One region of the Pantoea sp. X-Soil-MYKO-1289 genome, then DNA from elsewhere that is predicted to be linked to it. Evidence: predicted binding sites of a transcription regulator. Region 1 holds the regulator's gene; the other holds the start of a gene.
What was found. Region 1 encodes PurR, which represses purine synthesis genes. Its sites were predicted from a motif close to CANGCAAACGTTTGCNTG; they were not measured.
Positions count from the first base shown of each region.

Region 2: a site for PurR is predicted at 1,718-1,735, ahead of AC6I7Z_RS19210 (nucleobase:cation symporter-2 family protein). Genes of this name have one in related genera too.

Region 1 is NZ_AP036004.1:1,859,306-1,864,422, reverse strand. Features, by position in the region: gene AC6I7Z_RS08935 (C40 family peptidase) at 115-915, shown strand; gene cydH (cytochrome bd-I oxidase subunit CydH) at 963-1,052, opposite strand; gene purR (HTH-type transcriptional repressor PurR) at 1,338-2,363, shown strand; gene punR (DNA-binding transcriptional activator PunR) at 2,360-3,265, opposite strand; gene punC (purine nucleoside transporter PunC) at 3,385-4,587, shown strand; gene cfa (cyclopropane fatty acyl phospholipid synthase) at 4,895-5,117, shown strand, end outside.
Region 2 is NZ_AP036004.1:4,043,194-4,048,310, forward strand. Features, by position in the region: gene recG (ATP-dependent DNA helicase RecG) at 1-1,661, shown strand, start outside; gene AC6I7Z_RS19210 (nucleobase:cation symporter-2 family protein) at 1,787-3,172, shown strand; gene AC6I7Z_RS19215 (AsmA family protein) at 3,294-4,973, shown strand; gene fabY (fatty acid biosynthesis protein FabY) at 5,010-5,117, opposite strand, start outside.

The DNA.
Region 1 (5,117 bases):
GGCTTAACTTTTGAAAAAAACCTGGCTTAGAATGGCCCCGGCGCTGATCTCCGATCAGATTTTTCTAACCACGTTACGGCCTGTTGTCGTAACCGCTAACCCTGTAACCGGACTATGCGATTACTGATTACGCTCTTTATATTAGCTTTCGCGCAGCTGTTCATGAACATCGCTTCGGCCTCGCCGCAAGCGCCGGTTAACGCCAGCCTGCACAAGGCGGAGAAAAAAAGCGCGCGCGAAGATGAGCGCCGCAAACGGCGACCGGTCAAAACCAGCGCGAAAAAAACGCGCCCTTCTACTGCGCAAAAACTCAAACTGAAAAAGCAGAAGAAAATTGAAACGGCTAAGCTTTCCCCTTCCGCCGCCGATACGAAAAAAACCCTTAAATCTTCTCACAAACGCTATGGCCGCCAGCGCACGCTGAGCACCGCAAAAGCCGCCACTCTCCCGCAGCTGAATGCCGACGACACCTCTACCATCAAAATGAGCAAGTCCCATCGCCTGCGCTACCAGAAAGCGCGCGAAACGGCGATGACCAAACTGATGGGTCAGCTGGGCAAGCCCTACCAGTGGGGCGGTACCTCGCCGCATACCGGTTTTGACTGCAGCGGCCTCGTCTGGTACGCCTATAAAGATTTGGTGAAATTCAGAATTCCACGCACCGCCAACGAAATGTATCACCTGCGCGACGCTGCGCCGGTCAAGCGCGAGTCGCTGGAGAAAGGCGATCTGGTCTTCTTCCGTATCAACGGCCGCGGCACCGCCGACCACGTTGGGGTTTACCTTGGCAACGGCAAATTTATTCAGTCGCCGCGCACCGGCAAAGATATCCAGATTAGCGGGCTTTCGGATGATTACTGGCAGCGTCACTATATCGGCGCGCGACGAGTGATGACGCCGAAAACCATTCGCTAAACGCCATAAAAAAACCGGGATAATCCCGGTTTTTTTATCGCTCTCTGTTAGTGCATGACGGCGGTAAAACCAAACGCCACAATCATCAGCAGCGCCGCGCCGGTAGTCATTAATGCCAGTTTCAAATCGGTGCTCATTACCTCTCCTTATCCACACAGTTGTCAGGGTCTTATGCGATTTTCCCATAGTTGCCGGTAAAAATCTCGTTTTATCCCGCAAGCCTTGTTAGAATCCCCGGCTTTGTTGCGCAACTGACGCAACGCCCGTGCCGTTCGCACGCAACAGCCCCTGTTTTGTCCTGCCCAGTGAGTATTTCACCGACAAAAACTGTAGCGAATTAACAGAAAACTCTCTTAGCGGACGCAAACGTTTAACATTATGCTTATCAGTGGCTTATTGATAAGTTCTGGAGTCTCTTTTCAATGGCAACAATTAAAGATGTCGCGAAGCGCGCGGGTGTTTCCACCACCACCGTTTCCCACGTGATCAATAAAACGCGCTTCGTTGCGGAAGAGACGCGCAACGCCGTCTGGCAGGCGATACAGGAATTACACTATTCGCCCAGCGCCGTGGCGCGCAGCCTGAAGGTCAACCACACCAAAACGCTGGGGCTGCTCGCCACCTCCAGCGAAGCGCCCTATTTTGCGGAAATCATCGAAGCGGTCGAGCATCACTGCTTTGAGCGCGGCTATACCCTCATTCTCGGCAACGCTCATAACGATCTGCAGAAGCAGCGCGCCTATCTGTCGATGATGGCGCAAAAGCGCGTCGACGGCCTGCTGGTGATGTGCTCCGAGTATCCGGACGATTTGCTGAAGATGCTGGAAGAGAACCGCAATATTCCGATGGTGGTGATGGACTGGGGCGAATCGCGCGGCGACTTTACCGACACCGTGCTCGATAACGCCTTCCAGGGCGGCTATCTGGCGGGACGCTATCTTATTGAGCGCGGCCATCGCGATATCGGCGCCATTCCCGGCCAGCTGGAGCGCAATACCGGCGGCGGGCGCCATGCGGGCTTTTTGCAAGCGCTGCAGGAAGCGGGCATCGCGGTACGTCCCGAGTGGATCGTTCAGGGCGATTTCGAGCCGGAATCGGGCTATCAGGCGATGCAGCAGATCCTGCAGCAGAAGCAGCGCCCAACGGCGATCTTCTGCGGCGGCGATATTATGGCGATGGGCGCGATCTGCGCCGCCGACGAGATGGGGCTGCGCGTGCCGCAGGATATTTCGGTGATCGGCTATGACAACGTGCGCAACGCGCGCTACTTCACGCCGGCGCTGACTACCGTGCATCAGCCGAAAGCCCAGCTGGGCGAGAAGGCGCTGGAGATGCTGCTCGACCGCATTACCAGCAAACGCGAAGTGTCGCAGACCATCGAAGTGCATCCCACGCTGATTGAGCGCCGCTCGGTCGGCGACGGCCCTTTTCGCGACTACCGCCGTTAATCCTCGCTTAACCACTCCTGATTGAGCGTTCGCGCATCGCCGAGATAGCTGAGCAGCCAGCTGAGCGCCGGCGATGCGCGCGCCTCCGACCAGCTCACGCAGCAGGGACTTTCCGGAAAGGGCGCAGGCAGCGTCAGCTCCGCCAGCTCGCCCTTATCCAGCAGCGGACGCGCCAGATGGCCCGGCATCATCGCCACGCATAAGCCATCCAGCACGCACGCCAGCCCCGCCTGCCAGTCCGGTACCACCAGTCGCCGCTGGTTATCCAGCGTCCAGGTCATGCGCCGCGGCAGCGCGCGCGAGGTATCCTCCAGCACCAGCGACGGCCAGGCGCGTAGCGCGTCGTCGTCGAGCTGCGGCTGCCGCGTCAGCGGATGCTGGCGCGCCACGACGCAGCGCCAGTTCAGCGCGCCCATATCGCGAAAGGAGAAACGCCCGCCGACCGGGATCGCCTGGGTGGCGCCGATCGCCACGTCGACGCGTCCGTCGGCCAGCGCGTCCCAGACGCCGTTAAACACCTCATAGCTGATGTGCAGCTCCATATCGGGAAAGTGGCGATAGAAGTCGGTCACCAGCTGACGACTGCGCGGCAGCTTCACGATGCGATCGACCGCGATGCTGAGCTGCCCGCGCCAGCCGTTCGCCAGCTGCTGACACTGTCTGCGGGTAGCGAGCATTTTTTTGATAACCTCACGGCCCTCGCGCACAAAATGCTCGCCAGCGGCGGTCAACGCCACCTCGCGATGCTGCCGTTCGAACAGCGGCACCGCCAGCCAGGTTTCCAGCTGGCGCACCGTATAGCTGACGGCAGAAGGCACGCGATGCAGCTCCTGCGCGGCGGCGCTAAAACTGCCGGTGCGCGCCACGGCGTCTACCACTTCAAGCGCATATTCGGACCACATGCTTTTTCCTTTCAAAAATTTTCACAGCACTCTGCAAATATTAACGTTTCACAGCGGCAGGCGCACCCTTTTACACTTTGCCGCGTTTAACCTGCCTGACGAAAATGAGATTAAAAACCATGCTGTCATCAAAAGGATTTATGCCTTACCTCGCCCTGCTCAGCATGCTGGGCTTTCTGGCGACCGATATGTATTTGCCCGCCTTCGGCGCGATGCGCATCAGCTTCAATACCTCGCCCGGCATTATCAGCGCCAGTATGAGCCTGTTCCTGGCGGGCTTCGCCATCGGCCAGCTTTTCTGGGGCCCGCTTTCCGACCGCATCGGGCGCAAACCGGTTCTGCTGATGGGGCTGGGGCTGTTCGCGCTCGGCTGCGCCGGCATGCTGTGGGTGGAAAATGCAATGCTGATGCTGGCGCTGCGCTTTATTCAGGCGATCGGCGTCTGCGCCGCGGCGGTGAGCTGGCAGGCGCTGGTGGTGGACCGCTATCCGCGCGCGCGCGCCAATAAGGTGTTCGCCACCATTATGCCGCTGGTGGCGCTTTCGCCCGCGCTGGCGCCGCTGCTTGGCGCCTGGCTGATTAGCCATTTTCACTGGCGCGCGATTTTTCTGGTGCTGACGCTGACCGGCGTGGCGCTGATGCTGGTAACGCTGCGCCTGCCCGCCAGTCGTCCGACAGCGCAAGAAGCGAACGATCAGCCGGGCTTTTTCTCGCTGCTGCGCTCTGGCGTCTATGGCGGCAACGTGTTGATTTATGCCGCCTGCTCCGCCAGCTTTTTCGCCTGGCTGACCGGCTCGCCCTTTATTCTCGCCGATGCGGGCCTGACGCCGGCGGATATCGGCCTGAGCTATATTCCGCAAACCATCGCCTTTTTGCTGGGCGGATTTGGCTGCCGCGCGCTGCTGAACCGCTTTGCCGGCGCGCAGCTGCTCCCCTTGCTGCTGGCGCTTTACAGCCTGAGCGTGGCGACGCTGTTCGCCGTGGCGCTGACCGGAAGCCACAGTCTGATCGCCCTGCTTGCGCCCTTCTGCGGCATGGCGCTGGCGAACGGCGCGATTTACCCGATTGTGGTGTCGAATGCGCTGCTGCCGTTCCCGCACGCCACCGGTAAAGCCGCGGCGCTGCAGAATACCCTGCAGCTCGGTCTTTGCTTTGTTGCCAGTCTGGCGGTCTCCGCAGGTTTACAACAGCCGCTGCTGATGACTACGCTGATTATGGTGACCACTATCGCGCTGGCGATAGCGGGCTACGTCTGGCAGCGACGCGCCAGCGCACAAATGGATATTGTCCGCGTTACCACTCCCTGCCAGGATAATCACTAAGGCAACTTTTATAGTTAGCTGCCTAACAATAAGTCGTTGAATACTGACCTGGTTGAGCATATACTCGATCAGGTCAATAAATCTGCAACAAATCAATAACATAATTGTTTTATTTTTAGGCGAAGCTTATCGCCCGGATGGTGTCTGCGCGCGCGTTTCCTGCTCGTCAGACAACGATATTCAGATCCAATCCTCTGTAAAACGTCGGATATCAGGCGCACGGAGCAATCCGTGACATTTCTCACAGGCCTTGAGAAATTGGCTATTCTTTTTCTCAGGTTCAACGCGGACAGGTGATGGAGAAGCTATGAGTTCATCGTTAATAGAAGAAGTGAGCCTTGAAGAAAACCACTGGTATCGCATTGTCCACGAAATGCTGGAAAAAGCGGACATCGAAATCAACGGCAGCCGCCCCTGGGATATTCAGGTCAAACAGCCTGACTTTTTTAAGCGTGTGATTCAGGAAGGCTCACTTGGTCTTGGCGAAGCTTATATGGATGGCTGGTGGGATTGCGAACGGCTGGATATGT
Region 2 (5,117 bases), 2.2 Mb from region 1:
GCCCGGTTACGCTGGAAGAGACCCTGACGCCGGTCTATCCCACCACCGAAGGCATTCGTCAGGCTACGCTGCGCAGCCTGACCGATCAGGCGCTGACGCTGCTGGAAAGCGTGCCGATCGCCGAACTGCTGCCGCAGGAGCTGGCGCAGGGACTGATTAGCCTGCCGGAGGCGCTGCGCACGTTGCACCGTCCGCCGCCGGATCTGCGCCTGAGCGAGCTGGAGCACGGCCGCCATCCGGCGCAGCGTCGTCTGATCCTTGAAGAGCTGCTGGCGCACAACCTCAGCATGCTGGCGGTGCGCGCCGGCGCGCAGCGCTATTACGCCCTGCCGATGGCGCCGCGCCATACGCTGAGCGACAAACTGCTGGCGGCGCTGCCCTTCTCCCCGACCAACGCGCAAAAACGCGTGGTGCAGGAGATTGAACGCGATCTGGCCAACGATTTCCCGATGATGCGCCTGGTGCAGGGCGACGTCGGATCCGGTAAAACCCTGGTCGCGGCGCTGGCGGCGCTCGACGTGATCGCGCACGGCAAGCAGGTGGCGCTGATGGCGCCCACCGAGCTGCTGGCAGAGCAGCACGCCAACAACTTCCGCAGCTGGTTCGCGCCGCTGGGCATCGAAGTCGGCTGGCTGGCCGGCAAGCAGAAAGGCAAAGCGCGACAGGCGCAGCAGGAGGCGATCGCCAGCGGACAAGTGGCGATGGTGGTCGGCACGCATGCGCTGTTCCAGGAGCAGGTGCAATTCAACGGGCTGGCGCTGGTGATTATCGACGAGCAGCATCGTTTCGGCGTGCATCAGCGGCTGGCGCTGTGGGAGAAAGGCGAAGAGCAGGGCTTCCATCCGCATCAGCTGATTATGACCGCGACGCCGATTCCGCGCACCCTGGCGATGACCGCCTACGCCGATCTCGATACCTCGACCATTGACGAGCTGCCGCCAGGCCGTACGCCGGTCACCACCGTCGCCATCCCTGACAGCCGCCGCGACGACATCATCGCCCGCGTGCGCCACGCCTGCCAGGAGGGCCGCCAGGCTTACTGGGTCTGCACGCTGATCGAAGAGTCCGATCTGCTGGAAGCGCAGGCGGCGGAAGCGAGCTGGGAAGCCCTGAAAGTCGCGCTGCCCGACCTGAATATCGGTCTGGTGCACGGCCGCATGAAGCCGGCGGAAAAACAGGCGGTAATGGCGGCGTTTAAAGCCAATGAGATGCAGCTGCTGGTGGCGACCACGGTGATTGAAGTCGGGGTCGACGTGCCTAACGCCAGCCTGATGATTATCGAAAATCCGGAACGCCTGGGTCTGGCTCAGCTGCATCAGCTGCGCGGGCGCGTCGGACGCGGCGCGGTGGCGTCGCACTGCGTGCTGCTCTACAAGGCGCCGCTGAGCAAAACCGCGCAGCGTCGTTTGCAGGTGCTGCGCGACAGCAACGACGGCTTCGTCATCGCCCAGCACGATCTGGAGATCCGCGGTCCGGGCGAGCTGCTGGGCACGCGCCAGACCGGCAACGCCGAATTCAAGGTAGCGGATCTGCTGCGCGATCAGGCGATGGTGCCGGAAGTACAGCGCGTGGCGCGCCATATCCACCAGCACTATCCGGAGCAGGCGAAGGCGCTGATCGAGCGCTGGCTGCCGGAAACCGCGCGCTATACCAACGTCTAATTTCCTCTCTCCTTTGATCTGACCGCGCTTGCGCCCGGATGCGCATAAGATAAAGGCTGGCAAACGATTGCTTTCAGCCATCAGCGGTTTAAAATCCCCCTCTTCACAGATTGGGAAGCCACTTTATGTCCGTTAATCAACCAGACGCCACACACCCTAAAGCGACAACGCCGCGCCAGAGCGAGCTGATTTACCGCCTTGAAGATCGTCCGCCGCTGCCGCAAACGCTGTTTGCCGCCTGTCAGCATCTGCTGGCGATGTTCGTGGCGGTCATCACGCCCGCGCTGCTGATTTGTCAGGCGCTGGGCCTGCCTGCGCAGGATACGCAGCACATTATCAGCATGTCGCTGTTCGCCTCCGGCGTCGCCTCGGTGCTGCAGATTAAAACCTGGGGTCCGGTCGGCTCAGGCCTGCTGTCGATTCAGGGCACCAGCTTCAACTTTGTGACGCCTCTGATTATGGGCGGCATGGCGCTGAAAAACGGCGGCGCCGACGTGCCGACCATGATGGCGGCGCTGTTCGGCACCCTGATGGTGGCCTCCTGTACCGAGATGGTGCTGTCGCGCGTTCTGCACCTGGCGCGCCGCATTATCACCCCGCTGGTCTCCGGCATCGTGGTGATGATTATCGGCCTGTCGCTGATTCAGGTCGGTCTGACCTCGATTGGCGGCGGCTTCGCCGCGATGAACGATCACAGCTTCGGCGCGCCGAAAAACCTGCTGCTGGCGGGCGTGGTGCTGGCGGTGATCATCGTGCTCAACCGCCAGCGTAATCCCTATTTGCGCGTCGCGTCGCTGGTGATCGCCATGGCGATCGGCTATCTCGCCGCCTGGCTGATGGATATGCTGCCGCAAACCGCCGCGCCGGCCAGCCAGCCGCTGATCGCGGTGCCGACGCCGCTCTACTATGGGCTGGGCTTTGACTGGAACCTGCTGGTTCCGCTGATGCTGGTGTTTATGGTCACTTCGCTGGAGACGATCGGCGATATTACCGCAACCTCAGACGTTTCAGAGCAGCCGGTTAGCGGTCCGCTCTATATGCAGCGCCTGAAAGGCGGCGTGCTGGCGAACGGGCTGAACTCCTTTGTCTCCGCGCTGTTCAATACCTTTCCCAACTCCTGCTTTGGCCAGAACAACGGCGTTATCCAGCTTACCGGCGTCGCCAGCCGCTACGTCGGTTTTGTCGTGGCGCTGATGCTGATCGTGCTGGGTCTGTTTCCGGCGGTGAGCGGTTTTGTGCAGCATATTCCGGAACCGGTGCTGGGCGGCGCGACCATCGTCATGTTCGGCACCATCGCCGCCTCCGGCGTGCGCATCGTGTCGCGCGAACCGCTCAACCGCCGCGCGATTATGATTATCGCGCTGTCGCTGGCGGTCGGGCTGGGCGTATCGCAGCAGCCGCTGATCCTGCAGTTCGCGCCAGACTGGCTGAAGACCCTGCTCTCTTCCGGCATCGCCGCAGGCGGGATCACCGCCATCGTGCTGAACCTGATCTTCCCGCAGGAAAAGTAACCTCTCCGGCGGGCGATCGGCCCGCCTCCTCTATTTATTCGTATTTACATCCAGGCTGTTGAGCTACAAAGGTAATTCAGGCATAACAAGCACTGACCGGAAAGATGGCGGGATGGATACAATGAAATTTCTTGGAAAATTTTTTCTTACGGTACTGCTGCTACTGGTGCTAAGCCTGGTGGTGATCTACGTTCTGTTGCAGACGCAATGGGGCGCAGGCTGGTTCAGCCGCTACGTGAGCGACAAAACCGCCTGGCATCTCTCGCTCAGCAAGATTGAGCATAACTTCTCCTCGCCTTCGCACATCATTCTCGACGACTTCACCTTTGGTCATGACGGCCAGCCGGCCGCAGTGGTGGCGAAGCGCGTCGATCTCGGACTCGCGCTGCTGCAGTTCAGCGATCCGCTGAATTTTGGCAGCATCGCGCTGCGCGACGGCGTGGTGAATCTGGCGAACCTGACGCCTGGCGACACCCTGCCTTTCCAGGCGGGACGCCTGCAGCTGAACAATATGCGCATTGACAGTCCAGACACGCCGCTGCCGCTTGCGGCTCAGCAGGTAAACGGCGGCGTTATGCCGTGGAAACCCACGACGAAGAGCATGCTGGGCAGCGACGCGCAGTTTCAGATGAGCGCAGGCGACCTGACGCTGAACAAGGTGTCAGGCGCTAACGTCCTGATTCAGGGCAGCGTATCGCAGGGCCGCATGCTGTTCAGCAACGTCGGCGCCGATCTGGCGCGCGGTTCAATGACCGGCAGCGCCGAGCGCGATGCGCAGGGCAACTGGCTGATCCGCCAGCTTCGCCTCAACGATATTCGCCTGCAAACCGCCCAAAGCCTGACGGACTTTCTGCGGCCGATTCAGGCGCTGCCTTCCGTCACCATTAACCGTCTGGATATGACCGACGCGCGCCTTCAGGGCCCGGACTGGGCAGTCACCGATCTCGATCTGACGCTGAAAAACCTGACCTGGCAAGGCGACGACTGGCGCAGCGACGACGGTTCGCTCTCGCTGAACGCCAGCAACTTTATCAATGGACGCTTCGAGCTTAACGATCCGATCCTCAATCTCGATCTGTCGTCGCAGGGCATCGCCCTGACCCAGTTCAGCTCGCGCTGGGCCAACGGCGTAATCCGCGCCGACGGCAGCTGGAGCCGCAGCGACCAGCGTCTGACGCTGAATAATCTGGCGGTCGCCGGGCTGGAATATACCCTGCCGGAAAACTGGCGCGATCGCTGGCAGGCAGCGCTGCCGACCTGGCTCGATTCGCTGGAGGTGCGACGTTTCACCTCTAATCGCAACCTGATCATCGATATCAATCCGGCGTTTCCGTTTCAGATGACCTCGCTGGAGGGCAGCGGCGAGAATCTGCTGCTGGCGCGTCAGCATCAGTGGGGGATCTGGTCAGGCAAGCTGAGTCTCAACGCCGCCGAAGCGACGTTTAACCGCGTTGATCTGCGTCATCCGTCGCTGTCGCTTATCGCCGACGATCGGCAGATTCAGGTCACGGAGATGAGCGCCTTTAGCGGCAATGGACTGCTGGAAGGCTCGGCCAGCGTCGGCCAGCAGCCCGATCGCCCGGTAGCGCTGACGCTGAAAGGCCAGGCAGTGCCCGCTGGAATACTGCAAAACTGGGGCTGGCCTGCGCTGCCGGCGAGCGGCCCGAGCAATTTCCAGCTTCAGCTCAACGCCTCGCTCAAGGCGGACACGCCGCTGAAATCTTCGGCCAACGGCTCGCTCTCGCTGCGCACCGATACGCAGCAGGTTCAGCAGCAGATGCAGGCGGGCGAAGTGAGATAAAGAGAGCATCAGGGCCGCATTATCGGCCCTGATGCTTTAGTTGATGCGCGCGCCGGAGCCGCCCTCTTCTAACGGCTCGTCGGGATCGGCGGGCAGTACGATATAGACCCCTTCAAACACCGCGCCCGGCTCCTCATTGCCGTA